Regions from separate parts of the Soehngenia sp. genome, predicted to be linked through region 2. Evidence: a T-box and tRNA genes for the amino acid it is inferred to sense, from the RefSeq annotation. Region 2 holds a T-box; the other holds one or more tRNA genes.
The links. The T-box of region 2 lies ahead of leuS (leucine--tRNA ligase). A T-box ahead of a tRNA ligase gene usually reads a tRNA of that ligase, here a tRNA-Leu.
Positions count from the first base shown of each region.

Region 1: it encodes a tRNA-Leu, which carries the amino acid that the T-box ahead of leuS (leucine--tRNA ligase) is inferred to sense. The anticodon was not compared.

Region 1 is NZ_JBSQIL010000001.1:82,445-93,094, reverse strand. Features, by position in the region: gene thrC (threonine synthase) at 1-1,298, opposite strand, end outside; gene ACTB1H_RS00400 (homoserine dehydrogenase) at 1,308-2,504, opposite strand; gene ACTB1H_RS00395 (aspartate-semialdehyde dehydrogenase) at 2,504-3,484, opposite strand; gene ACTB1H_RS00390 (aspartate kinase) at 3,497-4,819, opposite strand; gene ACTB1H_RS00385 (type 1 glutamine amidotransferase domain-containing protein) at 5,081-5,590, opposite strand; tRNA gene ACTB1H_RS00380 (tRNA-Leu) at 5,701-5,787, shown strand; tRNA gene ACTB1H_RS00375 (tRNA-Pro) at 5,874-5,950, shown strand; gene ACTB1H_RS00370 (phosphodiester glycosidase family protein) at 6,084-8,912, shown strand; gene mreB (rod shape-determining protein MreB) at 8,936-9,961, opposite strand; gene murA (UDP-N-acetylglucosamine 1-carboxyvinyltransferase) at 9,980-10,650, opposite strand, start outside.
Region 2 is NZ_JBSQIL010000028.1:80-10,729, forward strand. Features, by position in the region: gene asnS (asparagine--tRNA ligase) at 44-1,432, shown strand; T-box leader at 1,482-1,677, shown strand; gene leuS (leucine--tRNA ligase) at 1,714-4,125, shown strand; gene ACTB1H_RS05070 (DegV family protein) at 4,188-5,015, shown strand; gene ACTB1H_RS05075 (L-threonine 3-dehydrogenase) at 5,113-6,072, shown strand; gene ACTB1H_RS05080 (RrF2 family transcriptional regulator) at 6,183-6,608, shown strand; gene nifS (cysteine desulfurase NifS) at 6,623-7,801, shown strand; gene nifU (Fe-S cluster assembly scaffold protein NifU) at 7,801-8,241, shown strand; gene ACTB1H_RS05095 (AI-2E family transporter) at 8,266-9,462, shown strand; gene alaS (alanine--tRNA ligase) at 9,557-10,650, shown strand, end outside.

The DNA of each region.
Region 1 (10,650 bases), on a different contig from region 2:
TTATAGGTTATTTTAAATGCATCCATTATTTCATTTGGAAACTTATATGGGCTTGCTGTTGATACTATCACAGTATAAGTTTTGTCTTTAGTTTCATTTAGGTATTTTTGATAAACTCCATATGCAACAGCAGTGTGTGGATCGATTATATAGTTATACTTATCAAATACAATCCTTATATTGTTTTTCGTTTCCTCTTGTTTTATATAGTCAGCAAAAAACAAATCACTTTGAATATTTATACTATATGAGCCTACTTCAAAGAGTTCTTTCATTTTATCCTTAATCAGTTTATCATCATTGGTTAGATCAAATAGCAACCTCTCTAAGTTGCTAGATACCAAAATGTCCATAGAAGGAGATATGGTTTTGACAAGATTTCTGTTAGTATTGTATTTCTTGGTTCTAAAGAAATCTGTAAGCACATTGTTTTCGTTTGAGGCTATAATTAACTTATTTATTGGCACACCTATTTTATATGCATAATAAGCTGCTAAAACATTTCCAAAATTTCCAGTTGGCACACAGAAATTAATTTTATCGGCTTTTGATAATTTTCCTTTTCTCAAACTCTCTAAATATGTGTATACATAATATACAACCTGAGGAATTAGTCTTGCTATGTTGATAGAATTAGCTGATGAGATCTTTAAATTCATTTTATTTAATTCCTCTATAAATTCTTTATCTGAAAATAACTTTTTAACGCCTCTTTGAGCATCATCAAAATTTCCCAAAAACCTAAAAACATAAGTGTTTTTTCCTTCTTGAGTGATCATTTGTTTTTCTTGAATAAAGCTTACTCCATCATCCGGGAATAATACTGCTATTTTAAATCTTTCTAAATCTTTGAATCCCTCAAGTGCAGCTTTTCCAGTGTCTCCTGATGTTGCAGTCAATATTAGAATATCTTCTTCTGTTTTTTCTATCTCCATTGCTAACTTCATAAGTTCTGGAAGTATAGATAGTGCAATGTCTTTAAAAGATAAAGAAACTCCATGATAAAGTTCTAAAAATCCAATGTCTCCAAAATCTTTTAGCTCGATAACACGATCTTTAAATTTTGCATCATAAGCTCTATCAACAGCTTCATCTATGCCATATTTCATATCGTCAAAGAAGTAATTTAAAATGTACTTACAAAGCCTATTATATGAATATCCAATAAATGAATCTAAATTCTCTATTTTCCTAAATTCTTCAGGTACAAAAAGACCTCCGTCTTCAGCAATCCCTTGAATTATAGCTTTCGAAGAACTAACAATGTTTGTTTTATCTCTTGTGCTAATATATCGCATTTCATCACCCTATTCTTCAACCTTTATGATAGAGTAATCTTCATTTTTAATTTCTTTGATATACTCTATTAAGTCTAAAATATTGATTTCATTTGTAATGATAACAAACGGTTTTTCTTCAGATATGATTTCTTTAATATACTCTTTAGGTATATTTATTTTTTCGTTACTCATTCTTAGATAAAAAATGCCTTTGAAGTTGGATATTGCGTTTTCAAATCCCCTAGCTCTCAATGGATTTGAAAAGTCTTTGTCTAAAATTGTTTCAATTAAATCAGATAATACCGAATTTGCTGTTTCATACATTCCTGCTCCTTCGCCAATAAAACTCAATTCACCGACCTTATCTCCTGTAAAACTAATTATGTTTTTTCTATAATCTATATTGTAAAAAATATCTTTTGCGCCTATTGCTGTAGGAAATACACTTACTTCGTATTTTCCATTAAAAGCATTTGCATTTGCAATAAGTTTGACTTTAAGTCCTCTTTCTTTAAATATATTTATATCATAAGATGATATATTCCCAATTCCATGAAATAAAATATCATCTTCAACTATGCTTGTACCAAATCCAAGTGTAGAAAGTATCCTAATCTTTCTTTTTGAGTCTATTGCATCTATATCATCACTAGGATTTTGTTCTGCATATCCTAATTCTTGAGCTCTTTTAAGAGCTTCGTAAAAACTTATGTTTTTTTCATATATATTTGAAAGTATATAGTTTGTAGTTCCATTTAAAATAGCACGAATGTTGGTTATTTCGTTTAACTTTATTTGGATTTTTAATTCTCTAATGATTGGTATTGCACCACCTACACTGGCTTCATAAAGAAATTTTAAATTTTTATCTTCAAATAATGTAGATAACTCTTCATAATATGCACTGACTAAGGCTTTATTTGAAGTAATGAAATGTTTGTTTTGTGAAAGAGCTTTTTTAGCATACCTATAAGCATCATCTATGCTTGGAGTAAGTTCTATTATTATGTCAATTTCTTCATCTAAAAATATATCGTCTTCATCAATCGTTAAAATATCAGGTTTTACCGTTACTTTCCTATCTTTATTGAGGTTTTTTACCAAGATCTTTTTAATGTTTATCTGATTTTTTAAAATCAGTTCAAGATAATCTTTCCTCTCCATAATCATGTTGTAAACACCAATCCCTACAGTTCCAAACCCTAAAAGAGCTATATTAATCATTAGATATCTCCTTTCTTAAGAAGTTCTTCTGCGATCTGAATAGCATTTGTCGCTGCGCCTTTTCTAACATTATCTGCTACCACCCATAAGTTTAAGGCATTTTCTGTACTATAATCCCTTCTAATCCTACCTATGAAAACCTCATCTCTGCCCTCAGCATGAATTGGCATAGGATATTTATTGTTTTTTACATCATCAACTACCACAATTCCATTAAATTGGCTTAAAGTTTCTCTAATATCATTTAAATCAAAATCTCTTTTCAATTCAACATTAATTGATATGCTATGTCCAACTCTAACCGGAACTCTTACCGTAGTTGCAGTTATCTTCAGATCATCGTCATGAAGTATCTTCTTTGTTTCATTTATCATCTTCATTTCTTCCTTAGAATAGCCATTATCTAAAAATGAATCAATATGAGGAATAACATTGCCTTTTATTTGAAATGGATAAAAATCACTTCTGCCAGTAGCTAAATCATTTAATCCTTTCTGACCAGAACCAGAAACTGCTTGATAAGTTGAATATATTATTCTTCTTATGCCATATTTATCATATAACGGTTTTAGGGCAACTACACTTTGGATTGTAGAGCAATTTGGATTTGCTATCAAAGTTTTATTGATATTTAAATCCTCAGGATTTACTTCAGGAACTACCAACCCAACATCTTCTCTCATCCTAAAAAATGAACTATTGTCTATGCTTATTACTCCTCTTTTCATCAATTCAGGTATATACTTTTCACTTATATTAGATCCAGCTGCAAAAAATACCAAATCAAAATCAGTTTCAAGAAATGTCTCATTTAATTCTTCAATGTATATGATATCATTGTTAAAATATATTTCCTTCCCCTTAGATTTAGATGATGCAAAAAGTTTTAATTCTTTAATAGGAAATTTTCTTTCTTCTAATATACTTATGATATTTCTTCCAACAAGTCCAGATGCACCTACTACGCCTACTTTTAACATAACTAACCCTCCTTAGTTATAAAATGACTTGTAAATAGCTCTGATAGCTGTTTCAAAATCACTATTTTCTAACCCTATGATTATGTTTAATTCACTCGAACCTTGTGATATCATTCGAATATTAACTCCAGCATCAGATAAAGCTGTAAACACTTTTGCTGAAATCCCCTTTGTTCTAATCATCCCCCTACCTACTACTGCAACTAATGCCATGTTTGACGATGAAATTATATTGTCAGGATTTAAATAAATGCGTATTTCTTCAATGATTTTTGAAAGTTTTCCATTTAAATCTATATCAGAAACAATAATGGAAATTGAATCAATTCCTGAAGGCATATGCTCAATTGAAATATCGTTTGTTTCGAACACAGATACCAATTTTCTCAAAAAACTTTTATCGCTATTCATTAGAGTTTTTTCAACTGTAATAACAGTAAATCCTTTTTTACCTGCGATACCAGTTATCAAGTTTTCTTTACTAAAATTCCAAGTATCTGGCACGATTAAAGTACCTTTATCATAAGGTCTGTTTGTGTTCTTTATATGAATGGGTATTCCTTTATTTTTTACTGGAAAAATTGCCTCTTCATGCAATACTTTAGCTCCCATATAAGATAACTCTCTTAATTCCTTATATGTTATATGCTCTATCTCTTTTGGGTTTTCAACAATTTTAGGATCTGCAACTAAAAATCCTGAAACATCTGTCCAGTTTTCATAAATCTTAGCGTCTATAGCATTGGCTATTACTGAACCAGTTATATCTGAACCTCCTCTTGAAAAAGTTTTAATCTCTGATTTAAATGAACCATAAAATCCAGGAACTACATATCTTTTTTTGTCTCCTAATTTGATTTTATTCTGCAATTCTTCAATAGTCTTTTTTTCATCGACTTCATTCATCTCATTAAAAAATATAACTTCGGCTGCGTCAATAAATTCAAAACCTAAATATTTTGCAAGCAATATCCCATTGAGGTATTCTCCCCTGCTTGCACAATAATCTATGCTTCTATTATTTTCTATGTTGGTCTTTATTTCATCCAATATTTTTTCTAAATCTACATCTATGGAAAGATTATCTCGGATTTCAAAAAACCTTTCTGCTATCATCTTAAAAATATCATCAAATTTAAGTCCATGTGAAGATAATTGATGACACATATATAGCAAATCAGTAATTTTATGATCCTTTTCATCTCTTTTCCCCGGTGCAGAGGGCACTACCACTTTTATATTCTCATTTTTATTTACTATCTCTTTTACTTTCTTATATTGCTTGGAGGTGGCTAATGAGCTTCCTCCAAACTTAGAAACAAAAAATTCTGTCATAAAATCCACCTCCTAAAAAAATAGTGCTTGTCCTAAAAAGGACAAGCACATACTTGTATCCACCTAAATATCAAAATACCTTAACGTTAGCACACGCTCAAACTTACTTATGTTCAGAATGAGAACTCGGGAAGCGGTATTTCAGTTAGTATTAACTAAGAAAGTCTTTCAGCCGGTGAACTTTCTTCTCTTTTAGTCATGGTCTAACTTACTTTCAACCCTCATCGTTTTTTATTATTTTATAGCGTTAAATTAACAATGTCAAGAATTTTTAATTAACTTTAAAAATTCTTTCATAAATGCAGGAAGGTCATTAGGATTTCTTGAAGTTATTAAATTCCCGTCAACAACAACTTCTTTATCCACCCAATTTGCACCTGCATTTACTAAATCATCCTTTATGCTGAAGAAAGATGTAACCTCTCTTCCTTTAAGATCACAACAAGATGCGAGCATCCAAGGCCCATGGCAAATGGCTGCTATTGGCTTATTTAATTTATTGATTTTCCTTACTAATTCTTTAGTATTCTCATTTCTTCTCATAAAATCAGGAGAAAATCCTCCGGGAATAATTAGTCCTAAATATTCTTCAGGATCTATCTCAGAAGAACTGTGAGTGCTTTTAATCTTAAATCCGGCTTTACTCTCGTAAACCTTATCTTTTTCACTCCCGACTAGATTTACTTCAAATTCTTCTCTAAGTCTATGGTATGGGAATATCAATTCCTGTTCATCAAACATGTTTTCAATCAATATTGCTACTTTTTTCATCATGATCCCTCCTGTAAATTTTTACATTCATTATGTACCCGAAATATTTTTTTTCTAATCTAAAATTGTATTGAATCTTTATTTCTATTTATATATAATTATATTTAGTTGCAGGTATGGCGGAATTGGCAGACGCGCTAGATTCAGGTTCTAGTGAAGGTATCTTCATGCAGGTTCGACTCCTGTTACCTGCACCAAATCATATTATGAAATAAAATATATTTAAAAAAAACTGTTGCATTTTGTTTTTTAATATTATATAATATAAAAGTCGGTAAGATGTCGGGGTGTAGCGCAGTTTGGTAGCGCACGTGGTTTGGGACCATGGGGCCGGGGGTTCAAATCCTCTCACCCCGACCATATTTTAAATGATTTAATCGCAGTCTTTTGACTGCGATTTTTTATTTGTAACATATTTGTAATATAATTGTAACTCTTTAATAATATATATGCTCTATAATGTAGGCAGTGTGTAAACAGAAAGGAGCAAGATATGAAAAAAAGAATATTTAGCTTAGCCTTATTATTATTTATTGTTTTTATTGTGATGCCTTCTTATACATTAGCATCAAGTACTGCAACATTGCCTGCCACTATATATGAAAGAGTTGAAGAGACCCCTCTTTCTTTGGGAGCTACTCATCAAAGGATACAAAGATTTACTACAGCTGGTTGGATGCAAATAAATGTAATAAAGATAAATTTAAATGATGAGTACACTCAAGTTAAAGCAATGTATAATCTAGAAGGATTGAGCTTAAGAGATACTGTAACAAATATGGTTGATAAAACAGGTGCTATCGCTGGGATAAACGGAGATTATTTTAACTATAATCCAGTACCAAATTCCCTAGGGACTCTGATAAATGATAGTACTTTGATAACATCACCAATTAGAAGTCCTTATACTTTACCAACATTTTATATAGATTATAACAATAATGCTTTCATTGATTATGTGGATCAAACCATGTCTGCAAAAAATCTAAGGACAGGTAAAACAATAAACATAAGCACATATAATAAAGTTTCAACAGATCAAACTGTTGTAACATTATTAGACAAAAATTGGGGTCCAAAATCTTTAGGCGGTACATATAATAAAGAGCTAGTTGAGGTTCTTATTGTAAATGGCATCGTCACTGAGAAAAGAGTTGGAGGGGAACCTTTTAATATCCCTAGAGAAGATAATTCATATGTACTTGCAGTAAAAAACCATCTATTGAATGATCTCGAAATTGGTGATGAAGTAAAACTTGATATACAAATAAAACCTGACATCTTTAATATAAAAACTGCATTAGGTGCTGGCAGCATAGTTCTAAAAAACGGACAGGTTACTTCAACAAATATACAAAGCGCTGGTATACATCCTAGAACAGGTATAGGAATAAATAAAGACAATGATGTAGTTTATCTTGTTACAGTAGATGGTAGACATAGCTCCTTTAAAGGAATTGAGCAACCAATGTTAGGAGCAGTACTAAAGGATTTAGGGGCTTACAATGGCGTAAATTTAGATGGCGGTGGCTCTACTACTATGGCGTTAAAACCAAAAGGAGTTTCAAAACCATATCTAGTGAATATCCCAAGTGAAGGCAGCCAGAGATTAGTAGTAAATGGATTAGGCGTGTATTCAAATGCACCTATTGGCGATTTAACATACTTACAAATAATTCCTAAATCATCTAAAATATTTGCTGGGGGTGAAGTAAGTTTTACTGTGCAAGGCTTTGACCAGCATTACAATCCAATTGACATTGATAAACAAAAGTTAATATGGTCTACCTCAACAGATGACTCTTATGTCGAAAATTTAGTATTTAAGGCAAATAGCAAGGGTTTAGTAACTATTACTTGTGAATATGAAGGAATAAAAACTTCTGCAGAAGTCGAAGTTTTGGGAGAGGTTAAAGAAATAAATCCATCTGTAGAAAAATTCAATATTTCTCCAGGAGGTTCACGGTCGCTTGGATCATTTGTAGGAAAGGATGAAGAAGGTAAAACAGGAGCTTTGAGTCTGTCAAATTTAAGTTTTGAAGTGATAGGAGATATTGGAGAAGTAAAAAATGGTGTATTCTATGCATCAAATAAAAATGGATCAGGTGCTATAGTTGTAAGAAGTCAAAATGCTGTTTCGAGCATATTAGTTTCAGTTGGTTCAACTCAAAATGTTGTTAACTCCTTTGAAACTGAAACAAATATTAACTTTACCAGCTACCCTAATGATGTAACAGGAAGTGTTTCATTAGTAAATGAAGCAAAACATGGCAATAAAAGCATTGCACTAAAATATGATATGTCAAAAGGAAGTGGCACAAGAGCTGCTTATCTAAATTTTTCACATACAAAAAATGGTTATCCTCTAAGTGGAAATCCCCCCAAAATCGGAATTTGGGTAAAGGGAGATAATTCAAATACTTGGCTTAGAGGTACAATAATAGACAAAGCTGGAAAGTCATATGTTATCGACTTTTCTAAATCAATTGATTTTAATGATTGGAGATATTTAGAGGCAAGTGTCCCTAGTGGAATATCCTATCCTATAAGTTTACAACGTATTTATGTTGCAGAAACTAATTCAGATAGAAAGCCTTCAGGAACTATATTAATAGATGCACTAACATCTTATACTCAAACGCCGTATATGACTAATGGTTATCCAGCTTCTACTAAAGTAACTGACCCCTTAGAAAAAAATGTTGAAACTACTAATGAAAGCAAAAAGATTGCTGTATACACAGAACCGAAGATAACTGGAAATACACTTATGTCTAAAATAATCGACACTAGCAGGCTAAAAGGACTTAAAAATTCACTTTCAACATCTAACATAGGCATACAAATGGGTAATATGAGTGCAGGGTTTAGAAACGGAATAAATCACAATGCAATCATAGATGGAACAAAATCCTATGGCACTTCAAAAAATGGTGATGCTTATTTTATCACATTAAGATCTAATAACGAAGGAATAAGAGCATTTGACAGCAGTCAGTGGACTAAATTAATAAATGACTTAAACACAAGACCAGAAAAAAATATAATAATAACCCTACCAGCTTCATACAAAAATTTCGCTGATAAATTAGAGTCAGATTTGCTGCATGAAGTATTGAGCAAAGCTAGCAATACAGGAAAAAATATTTTCTTGGTGCAAGTAGGAAACACAAGCAGAACTGAGTTAAAAGATGGTGTTAGGTATATTACAATAAACGATTCAAATGTATCAACGCCCGAAGGTTTAAAAAATTATTCATATGTAGAATTTGTATTAAATGGATCTGCAATTAATTATAAATTAGTCTATCCATTTAAATAAGGAGATGCTTTAGCATCTCCTTTTTATCTATATCTACTTTCTTCGATTTTTTGCGAATTTTTTTCCAATAAATTCAATGATTCTAATGACTTTCCAGTGCCTATAGCTACACATTCTATTGGATTATCTGCAATTTTGGTTTTTATGCCAGTTTCATGTTCAATCAATTTATCAAGCCCATAAAGTAGTGCTCCCCCACCAGTTAAATAAATCCCAAAATTACTTATGTCTGCTGCTAATTCAGGTGGTGTTCTCTCAAGCACATAATGCACTGCATCAATTATTTCCCTAACCGGCTCGCTCAAAGCTTCAAGCATATCATTTGACGATATTTTTATAGTCAATGGCAATCCATTTAGCAAATTCCTACCTTTTACTTCAGCAAACTTTTCTTTTTCAAATGGATATGCACATCCTATTTCTTTTTTTATGTTTTCAGCAGTCATATCTCCAATCATCATATTGTATTTCTTACGGATATATTTTACTATCGCCTCGTCACATTCATCTCCTGCTACTTTGATTGATTTGCTTTCCACTATTCCTCCTAAAGAAATAACAGCTACATCTGTAGTCCCACCACCAATATCAACTACCATATTTCCACTTGGTTGGGTAATGTCAAGTCCTGCTCCAATAGCTGCAGCTACAGGTTCTTCTATTAAATAAGTTTTGCTTGCTCCAGCTTCACTGCTTGCTTCCATTACAGCTCTTTTTTCAACCTCAGTTACTCCACTAGGCACACAAATTATAATCCTTGGCTTTAAGATCATTCTTCCTATAGCTTTTTGAATGAAAAACTTTAGCATTCTCTGCGTGATATCATAATCAGATATTACTCCATCTTTTAAAGGTCTTATAGCTACAATATTTCCCGGAGTCCTACCAATCATTCTCCTAGCTTCTTCTCCTACAGCTAAAAATTTATTGGTATACTGGTCAATTGCAACAACAGATGGTTCCCTTAGCACTATTCCTTTCCCTTTGATATACACTAAAATTGAAGCGGTACCTAAATCAATTCCAACATCGGCTCTAAGTGCACTCATTAAAATCATCTCCATTTATCATAATTCTATTCTATAGATATTAGCTCCTAGTTTTCTAAACTTATCTTCTATTTTATCATAACCCCTGTCAATATGATATATTTCGTCAATATATGTTTTCCCTTCTGCTACTAATCCAGCTAATACCAATGCTGCTCCAGCTCTTAAATCTGTAGCCCTAACTTCAGCACCAATTAATTTTTTTATTCCTACAATTGTAGCAGATCTTTCTTCTATAGTTATATTAGCACCCATTTTCTTAAGTTCTTCTACATGCATAAATCTGTTTTCGAATACTGTTTCTATAACTGTACTTTTCCCTTCTAGTATAGTCATAAGTGCCATAAATTGGGCCTGCATATCCGTAGGAAAGCCAGGATAAGGCATAGTTTTTATATCAATAGCTCTTAGATTATTATTTCCTATTACCCTTATACTGTCAATATCTTCTTCTACTATACACCCGCATTCCTTCAATTTTGCAGTAATTGGTTTTAAATGGCTTGTAATAACATTTTCTACTGTTACATCACCTTTAGTTATTGCAGCACCTATCATCAATGTACCCGCTTCAATTCTATCTGGAATGATCGAGTGCCTTGCCCCACCTAGATGTTTCACACCTTTGATTCGAATAGTCGAAGTACCTGCACCTCTAATATCGGCGCCTAGTTTGTTAAGAAAATTAG
Region 2 (10,650 bases):
TCATTTAAGTTTACAAAACGTAATAACATCAAAGGAGGAAATTATGAAACTATCTGTAAAAGACATCTACAAACTAAGTGAAAATTATATGGATAAAGAAGTTGAAGTTGAAGGATGGATTAAGACAAAGAGATCATCAAAGAAATTAGGATTTATCGAATTGAATGATGGAACATTTTTTAAGAATTTGCAAGTTGTGTATGAAGATAACATTAATGATTTTGAAATCATAGAAAAACTGCCTATATATACTGCAATAAAAGTTAAAGGCATGTTAGTTGAGACACCACAAGCAAAGCAACCATTTGAAGTTAGAGCAGATAGGATAGAAATTTTAGCACCTTCAGATAATGATTATCCTATTCAAAAGAAAAGACATTCTCTTGAGTACTTAAGAACAATACAACATTTAAGACCTAGGACAAATACTTTTAACTCTGTTTTTAGAGTAAGGTCAATGATGGCTTATGCAATTCATAAATTTTTTCAAGAACGTGGATTTGTTTATGTTAATACACCAATAATTACAGCATCGGATGCAGAAGGTGCTGGAGAGATGTTTAGGGTTACTACTTTAGACTTGAAGAATTTACCCTTAACTGAAAACAACGAAATTGATTTCAAAGAAGATTTTTTTGGTAAAGAAACAAACCTCACTGTAAGTGGACAACTAGAAGCAGAAGCATTTGCATTAGCTTTTAAGAATGTATACACATTTGGACCTACCTTTAGAGCTGAAAATTCTAACACTGCTAGGCATGCTGCAGAATTTTGGATGATTGAGCCAGAGATAGCATTCGCGGATTTAGAAGATGATATGAAATTAGCCGAAGAGATGTTTAAATATATTATTAACTATGTTTTAGAAAATGCAAAAGAAGAAATGGATTTCTTTGATTCATTTATATCAAATGGATTGATTGAAAGACTTACAAACATTGTAAATTCGGAATTTGGTGTATTAACTTATACTGATGCAATAGAATTATTAAAAAAATCAGGAGTGGATTTTCAATTCCCTGTGGAATGGGGAATGGATTTGCAAACAGAACACGAAAGATATTTAACTGAGCAAGAATTTAAAAAACCAATATTTGTAATCAACTATCCAAAAGAGATCAAGGCTTTCTATATGAGGGTTAATGACGACAATAAAACTGTTGCAGCAATGGACTTGCTTGTTCCAGGAGTTGGGGAAATAATTGGTGGTAGTCAAAGAGAAGAAAGATTAGATGTTTTATTGGAGAAAATGAAAGCAAATAATATGAACTTAGACGACTATTGGTGGTATTTAGAACTAAGAAAATATGGTGGAGTAAAACATGCAGGCTTCGGACTTGGATTTGAAAGAGCAGTTATGTACATTACAGGGATGTCAAACATCAGAGATGTTATTCCATTTCCAAGAACTGTAAATAGCTGCGATTTTTAAAATTTTATTGTAATTCAAACTAGTATCTGGTATACTTTAAGCAAATTTCATAAAAACTATGAAAAGAATAGTAGGATGCACTTCAAATTTTAGAGAGTTGTCGGATGGTGAAAGACAATATTTAAGGTATCCGAACTCACCTTTGAGTTTCCAATAAAATTGGACGGGAAATCTCGTTATAAAAATGAGTGGATTTATAGAATCATCAAAAAGAGTGGTACCGCGGAAAACCTTTCGTCTCTATGGCGAAAGGTTAAATTTTTGTAAGTGGGGGTTTTATAATGAAAGAATATAATCACAAGGAAATTGAATCAAAATGGCAAGAGATTTGGGATAGAGAAGAGACATTCAAAGCATATAATAATAGCAATAAACCAAAATATTATGCATTGGTCGAATTTCCATATCCATCAGGAGAGGGGTTGCATGTTGGACACCCTAGACCATATACGGCATTAGATGTCGTTTCTAGAAAAAGAAGACTTGAAGGATATAATGTTTTATTTCCTATGGGCTGGGATGCATTTGGATTGCCAACTGAAAATTATGCAATTAAAAACAAAATACACCCTAGAATAGTCACAGAGAAAAACATAAAAAGATTTAAATCTCAATTAAAGTCAATCGGGTTTTCTTTTGATTGGTCAAGAGAAATAAATACAACTGACCCAAGCTATTACAAATGGACACAATGGATATTTTTAAAACTTTTTGATAAAGGACTTGCATATAAAGAACAAATGCCTATTAATTGGTGCCCAAGCTGTAAGATTGGATTAGCAAACGAAGAAGTGGTTGGAGGTCATTGCGAGAGATGTGGCGGAGAAGTAGTTAGGAAAGTAAAAAATCAATGGATGTTAAAAATAACTGAATATGCCGAGAGATTGATTAATGACCTAGACAAAGTAGATTATATTGATAGAGTGAAATTGCAACAAAAAAACTGGATTGGTAGATCAGAAGGGGCAGAACTTGTTTTTAAAATAGCTCAAACGAATAAACCAATCGAAGTTTTTACTACTAGACCTGATACCATTTTTGGTTCAACTTATATGGTAATAGCACCTGAACACAAAATTATTGATGAGCACAAAGATCTGATAGAAAATTTTGATGAAGTTATTGCATATAGAGAAGAAGTAATGAAAAAGTCAGAATTCGAAAGAACTGAACTATCAAAAGAAAAAACGGGTGTAGAATTAAAAGGAATAAAAGCTATAAATCCAGTTAACAATAAAGAAATACCAATCTGGATATCAGACTACGTATTGATTACTTATGGTACTGGAGCAGTGATGGCAGTTCCAGGTCATGATGAAAGAGATTGGGAATTTGCTAATAAATTTAATTTGCCAATTGTTGAAGTAATTAGCGGCGGGGATATTACTAAAGAAGCATATACTAGTACAGAAGAAGGAATATTGGTAAACTCTGATTTCTTAAACGGGCTAAGTATAAAAGAAGCAAAAGAGAAAATTCTTAAATGGATTGAAGAAAACAATATAGGGAAAAGAAAAGTCAATTATAAATTAAGAGATTGGGTATTTTCTAGACAAAGATACTGGGGAGAACCAATTCCTATGATCTATTGTGAGGACTGTGGCTGGGTAAAAGTGCCAGAAGAAGAACTTCCTTTACTATTGCCAGAAGTTGAAAATTATGAGCCAACTGATAATGGGGAGTCTCCACTAGCAAATATTACTGAATGGGTAAATACAACTTGTCCAAAATGCGGTAAAGCTGCTAAAAGAGAAACAGATACTATGCCTCAATGGGCTGGCTCATCATGGTATTTCTTAAGGTATACAGATCCTCACAACGATAATGAATTAGCCTCAAAAGAAGCTTTAGAATACTGGATGCCTGTTGACTGGTATAATGGAGGGATGGAGCATACAACACTGCATTTACTATATTCGAGATTTTGGCATAAATTTTTATATGATTGTGGTGTTGTTAGAGATCCCGAACCATATATAAAAAGAACTTCTCATGGAATGATTTTAGGTAATAACAATGAGAAAATGTCTAAATCCAGAGGGAATGTTATTAATCCAGATGATATTGTAAATGAATATGGAGCAGATACTTTAAGAACATATGAAATGTTTATTGGAGATTTTGAAAAAAGTGTACCTTGGTCAGATAATGGATTAAAGGGTTGCAGAAGATATCTTGAAAGAGTTTGGAAACTACAAGAAATTGTTGTTGAAGGACATGAATATACAAAAGAGCTAGAAACAAGTATACACAAAACCATAAAAAAAGTTACTTTTGATTATGAAAACTTAAAATTCAATACAGCTATTGCATCCCTCATGAGTTTATTAAACGAGTTTAACGATTATGGAAGAATTACTAAAAAAGACATAGAAACTTATTTAATATTGTTAAATCCAGTAGCACCCCATATTACTGAAGAGATGTGGGAGATACTTGGACTTAAAGGAAATTTAAATAAAGCGACATGGCCTAAATATGATGAGGATAAGACTATAGACGAAATAATTGAAATACCAATTCAAATTAATGGCAAAGTGAGAGCTACAGTTAAGATACAATTAAATGAAGAACAAGATTCTGTAAGAGATAAGGTCTTTAAAAATGAAGTTGTAAATAAATTTATTGATGGAAAGACTATCATAAAAGAAATATATGTTCCTAGTAAAATCTATAATATTGTGGTAAAATAAATTTGAGTTCTGCTTACAAATTTGTGAGCAGAACTCAAATAATATAAATAGGGGGTTAGAGAATGAGTGTAAAAATAATAACAGATAGCACAGCATATTTATCAAAAGATTATGTTGAGAAGGAAGATATTACAGTAGTTCCCCTTCACTACATTTTTGATGGAGTAGAGTATAAAGAAGGGTTTAAAGGTGAATTTGAGGAATATTTCAATAAATTCAAAAATAGCAAATCATTTCCAACAACTTCACAACCATCAGTTGGAGAATTTAAAGAAGCTTATTTGAAATCATTTGAAAAATATGATGAAATAATAGTAATTGTTTTATCTTCTAAACTTAGTGGGACATACAATAGCGCAGTAGCCGCTAAAGAATTATTAGGAGATAAAAAAATTACTATTGTTGATACTCTTTCTACTGTGGCAGCTTTAAAGTTTTTAATTGAAGATGCTGTAATGTTAAAAAAAGAAGGAAAAAATGCAGATGAAATAGCATCATATTTAGAAGATAAAAAGACAAAACTAAAGGTATTAGCTCTACCAGATACTTTAGAATATCTAAAAAGAGGAGGACGAATTTCTCCACTACAAGCTAACTTAGGAAATTTAATTAATATAAAACCTATCATTGAACTTAAAGATGGAGAACTTACATTATTAGAAAAAGCTAGAGGAAAGAAAAATGCATTGGATAGGGTTATAGAATTAGTGGGTGATGAAATTAATAGAGCTACTATATTTCAAATATTAGCTTATGATGAAGCTTTAGTATTCAAAGAATTGCTTGAAGAAAAACACCCTGATTTGAATATAAAAATAGATATTGAAGAGATTGGACCGGTAATAGGATCTCATCTTGGTCCAAAAACAATAGGAATTTGCTGGTATTAACTTGTATATTAAAAGCACTTATTTAAGTGCTTTTTTACTTTTATTTGTGTAAGAATATGTTATAATAATAACGGGATAATAATTTTGGAGGTGTATGATGAAAAAAATATTAATTACTGGAGCCCTAGGACAAATAGGTTCAGAATTAGCTGTAAAAATGCGAGATATTTACGGTAGGGATAACGTTGTCATAAGTGATATTGAAAAGAAGTCTGGAAAAGAAGACCTAATCGAATCAGGACCATTTGAGATTATCAATGTATTAGAGGCTAAACAAATTTCTGAAGTTGTAGAAAAATATAAAATTGATACAATTGTAAATTTAGCTGCTATTTTGTCTGCAGTTGGCGAAAAAAACCCAAACTTATGTTGGCAAATTAACATGACCGGTTTATATAATGTACTAGAGATTGCTAGAGAGAAGAATCTAAAAATATTTACTCCTAGCTCAATAGCAGTTTTTGGTCCGAATACACCAAAAGACTTAACACCACAGGATACTATTATGAGACCATCTACTATGTATGGTGTAACAAAAGTATCTGGAGAATTATTATGTGACTATTATTATAAAAAATTTGGTGTAGATACTAGAGGAGTTAGATATCCAGGAATTATATCATATAATACTTTGCCTGGCGGCGGTACCACAGATTATGCAGTCCACATTTATTATGATGCCATTTTAAAGAAATCATATACTAGTTATATACAAAAGGGCACTTATATGGACATGATGTATATACCAGATGCTTTAGATGCTGTAATCAATTTAATGGAGGCAGATGGTAGTAGGCTAGTCCATAGAAATGCATTTAATATAACTGCGATGAGTATAGAACCTGAAGATATTGCAAAATCAATTAGAAAGTTCATACCAGAATTTGAATTACATTATGAGATCGATCCAGTAAGACAAAAGATCGCTGAATCATGGCCAAATTCACTTGATGATTCAGAAGCAAGGAAACAATGGGGATGGAGTCCTAAATATGATTTAGATAGCATGACTAAAGATATGCTCGAAAAATTAAAGATTAAATTAAATATTAATTAAGGTGCTTAAAAGCACCTTTTTATATGTTTTAAAGTTGACAATATTACTTGGATATAATATAATGTAGAAATAAAACCAAGAGAATTAGGTGGTATTAAAGAGGTGAAATAATGAAATTATCTACAAAGGGAAGATATGGATTGATGGCAATGTATCAATTAGCAATGGCATATGGAGAGGGACCAATTTCCATAAAATCTATTGCAGATGAAGAAGATTTGAGTGAGAATTACTTAGAACAACTTTTTTCAACACTAAAGAAAGATGGGCTTGTTGTTAGCTCTAGAGGTGCATATGGCGGGTATATGCTTACTAGGCATCCTAAAGATATCACAGTAGGAGAGATATTGCGTTCTTTAGAAGGAGAAAATTATCCTGCCGATTGTGTTTCAAGTGATGGCTTTGAGTGTAAAAAGGAAGATATGTGTGTAACAAAAGTAGTATTAGCAAAGATAAAAAGCGGGATAGATCAAGTAATAGATTCGATAACTTTACAAGACATGGTAGAGGATGCTAATATGGTAAAAAACTTATAACAAGGAGGAGTACTGTGGATAAAATCATTTATATGGATCACGCTGCTACAACACCTGTCAGTAAAGAAGTGCTTGATGAAATGTTACCTTATTTTTGCGAATATTATGGTAATCCATCAAGCATATATTATTTAAGCAATTATTCTAAAATAGCTATTGATAAAGCCAGGGAGAGAGTTGCAAAAGCTATAAATGCAGATAAAAATGAAATATATTTTACAGCAGGAGGATCTGAATCTGATAATTGGGCTATAAAGGGAATTGCATCTAAATTCGGAGATAAAGGAAGACATATAATCACTTCAAAAATTGAACATCATGCAGTTTTACATGCTTGTGAATACTTAGAAAAGAAAGGTTATAAAATCACTTACTTAGATGTAGATGAATATGGGATGATTTCCCTAGAGGAACTCGAAAAATCAATTACAGAAGAAACAATCTTAATCTCTATAATGTTTGCAAATAACGAAATAGGAACAATTGAGCCAATCAAAGAAATAGGGGCTATAGCTAGGAAACACAATGTATTGTTTCATACAGATGCTGTACAAGCAGTTGGCAGCTTGCCAATAGATGTAAAGGAAATGAATATTGATTTATTATCTATGTCAGCACATAAGCTTTATGGGCCAAAAGGTGTTGGGGCTTTGTATATTAAAAAAGGTATAAAAATTGACCCATTAATTCATGGAGGTGCCCAAGAGAGAAATAAAAGAGCTGGCACTGAAAATGTAGCTGGAATTGTTGGGTTGGGGAAAGCAATTGAATTAGCATATTCAAATTTAGAAGAAAATACAGAAAAAATAACTAAATTAAGAGATTATTTGATAGATAGCATACAAAAAAAGATACCTGATGTTAGACTAAATGGGCATCCCACAAATAGACTACCTGGGAATGTTAATATGTGTTTTAAATATATAGAAGGGGAATCTTTACTTTTAAGCTTAGATATGCATAAGATTGCAGCATCAAGTGGTTCAGCTTGTACATCAGGAAGCTTAGACCCTTCACATGTACTGCTTGCGATTGGGTTACCCCACGAGATAGCTCATGGCTCATTAAGGTTGTCGTTAGGGAAAGATAATACAAAAGAAGAAATAGATTTTGTTGTTGAAAAATTGGCAACTATCGTCGATAGGTTAAGACAGATGTCACCACTTTATGAAAAAGCACAGGAGGGTAAATAATGTATTCTGAAAAAGTAATGGATCATTTTATGAATCCTAGAAATGTAGGAGAAATTGAAAATGCTGATGGTATAGGAGAAGTTGGTAATCCTAAATGTGGAGATATCATGAAAATGTATCTTAAAATTGAAGATGGGATTATAACAGATGTTAAGTTCAAAACTTTTGGCTGTGGTTCAGCTATAGCTTCATCAAGTATGGCAACAGAATTAGTCAAAGGGAAATCTATACAGGAAGCAATGCAAATCACAAACAAAGCAGTGGCAGAAGCTCTTGACGGACTACCACCAGTAAAAATGCACTGTAGTGTTTTAGCAGAACAGGCTATAAGGAAGGCATTACTTGATTACTCTAAAAAATCTGGGGTAAAAATAGAAGGACTAGAAGATGTTGAATTTGATGATGAAGATTTGCATGAAATTCATGAAATAGAGGATTAATAAATCTTTTTTAGGAGGCAAAGCATGGGCGTAGCTACTCCACCGGATTTATTTGTTAAATTAGTATGGATATTACTCACAATATTGTTGTTTTTGTTAAGTTATTACTTAATCAATATTGGAAATAATTTTGTCGAAAAAAGAAAGAAAATAAAATATGACACAAAGATACTGGTATCTATTGCCTCTATTGCTGCAGTAATCTATATAATTTATATATTATTTAACAGATATAAAATTCTATCTGATATTTTACTTGCAATAATATTGTCAGTAATATTTTCTTATTTTTTAAATCCGTTAGTAAATTATTTACAAAACAAGGGTTTAAAAAGAATAGTGAGTACAGCAGTTGTTTATGTTGCTATTCTAATTGTTTTTACAATTTTATTAGTATCATTTATTCCTAGAACTGGTTCGGAAATCAGAAACTTAGCAGATAATCTAACCAAGTATGTTGACAACATAAATTTATTTATTGATAAATTCTATTCAAATTATGATAATGTATTTTCCTCTACTCCTGAGTTATTAAAAACTATTGAAGGGGTAATAGAAAGCAATACTCAGAAGCTACAAGAATCAATTTCTAATGGAATATCTAATATGATCTCTGGTATAAGTGGATTTTTATCAAAAGCACTGACTTTAATACTTATACCTATAATCACTTTTTATCTTTTAATTGACAAAAATTATTTTATTAAAAAAGTAAAGGAATATATACCTTTGAAATATAAAGATGATATTTTGACGCTAGCTCATCAAATAAACGATGTAATGAATCAATTCATAAAAGGAAGGCTGTTAATGGCTTTGTTTGTAGGTACAATGACTGCTATATTCCTTTTGATTATGAACATAGATTTTGCTATAGTGATAGGAATGATTACAGCTATAGCTGATATCATACCATACATAGGGCCATTTTTAGGATTTTTGCCAGCCGTAGTATTGGCATTTTTATCAAGTCCTATAAAGGCATTATGGGTAGCTGTTTTCTTTGTAGTCATACAATGGGTTGAAAATAATATATTAGCCCCAAAAGTATTGGGACAGAGCATAGGGCTTCACCCATTAACAGTTCTTTTAGCTTTAATAATAGGTGGAGGAATATTCGGAGTGTTGGGAATGATACTAGCTGTTCCTGTTACAGCTATACTGATGATAATATTTAGATTTATAAAAATGAAATATAAAGAATCTAGAGAATTGTTGTAGTTGATTGACAAATGCCGATATATATTCTAAAATAAAAGAGTAACAGAACCTCCCTAAAAGGGAGGATTTTTATAATACTTAGAGAGGTGTAAATATGAAAAAATTAGGGCTTCACGATATAAGGAAAGAATATTTAGAATTTTTTAGAGATAAAGGGCACTTAATAGCTCCTAGTTTTTCATTAGTGCCAAAGAATGACAAATCACTTTTACTAATTGGAGCTGGAATGGCACCTTTAAAACCTTATTTTACTGGTGAAAAAACACCTCCTAGTAAACGAATGGCAACATGTCAGAAATGTATTAGAACTGGTGATATAGACAATGTTGGGAGAACAGCTAGACATGCTACATTTTTTGAGATGCTAGGTAATTTTTCTTTTGGAGATTATTTTAAAAAAGAGGCTATTTCATGGGCATGGGAATTTTTAACTGAGAGACTTGAACTTGATCCGAACGATTTGTGGGTAAGTGTATATCATGAAGATGATGAAGCTTTTGAATTATGGAATAAGATGATAGGAATACCGGAAGAGAAAATTGTTAGACTTGGCAAAGAAGATAATTTCTGGGAACTTGAAGTAGGACCATCTGGGCCATGTTCAGAAATATATGTTGACAGAGGCCCGGCATACGGATGCGGTAAAGAAACTTGTAAACCAGGTTGCGATTGCGATAGATTTTTAGAAGTATGGAATTTAGTTTTTACACAATTTGATAAAGATGAAAATGGGATTTATCATCCACTACCAAATCCAAATATTGATACTGGTATGGGACTAGAAAGAATAGCAACTATAATGGAAAATACTGATAATATTTTCGAAATAGGAGCTATCAAAGACATATTAAACAAAGTATTGGAGATAAGCGGCTATAAATATGGATCTGATAAAGAAAAAGATATTTCCGCAAGGATAATTACAGATCATATTAGAGCGATAACTTTCCTTGTTAGCGATGGAGTAGTCCCAAGCAACGAAGGAAGAGGATATGTGCTTAGGAGACTGATTAGAAGGGCTTCGAGGCATGGCAAACTATTAGGGATTGAAGACACTTTCTTAGATAAAGTAGCAGATGTTGTAATCAATTCTTGGATGGTTGAGTACAAGGAACTTAAAGAAAATGAAACTCAAATTAAAAAAGTTATTTCAATAGAGGAAGAAAAATTTAAAGAGACTATAAATCA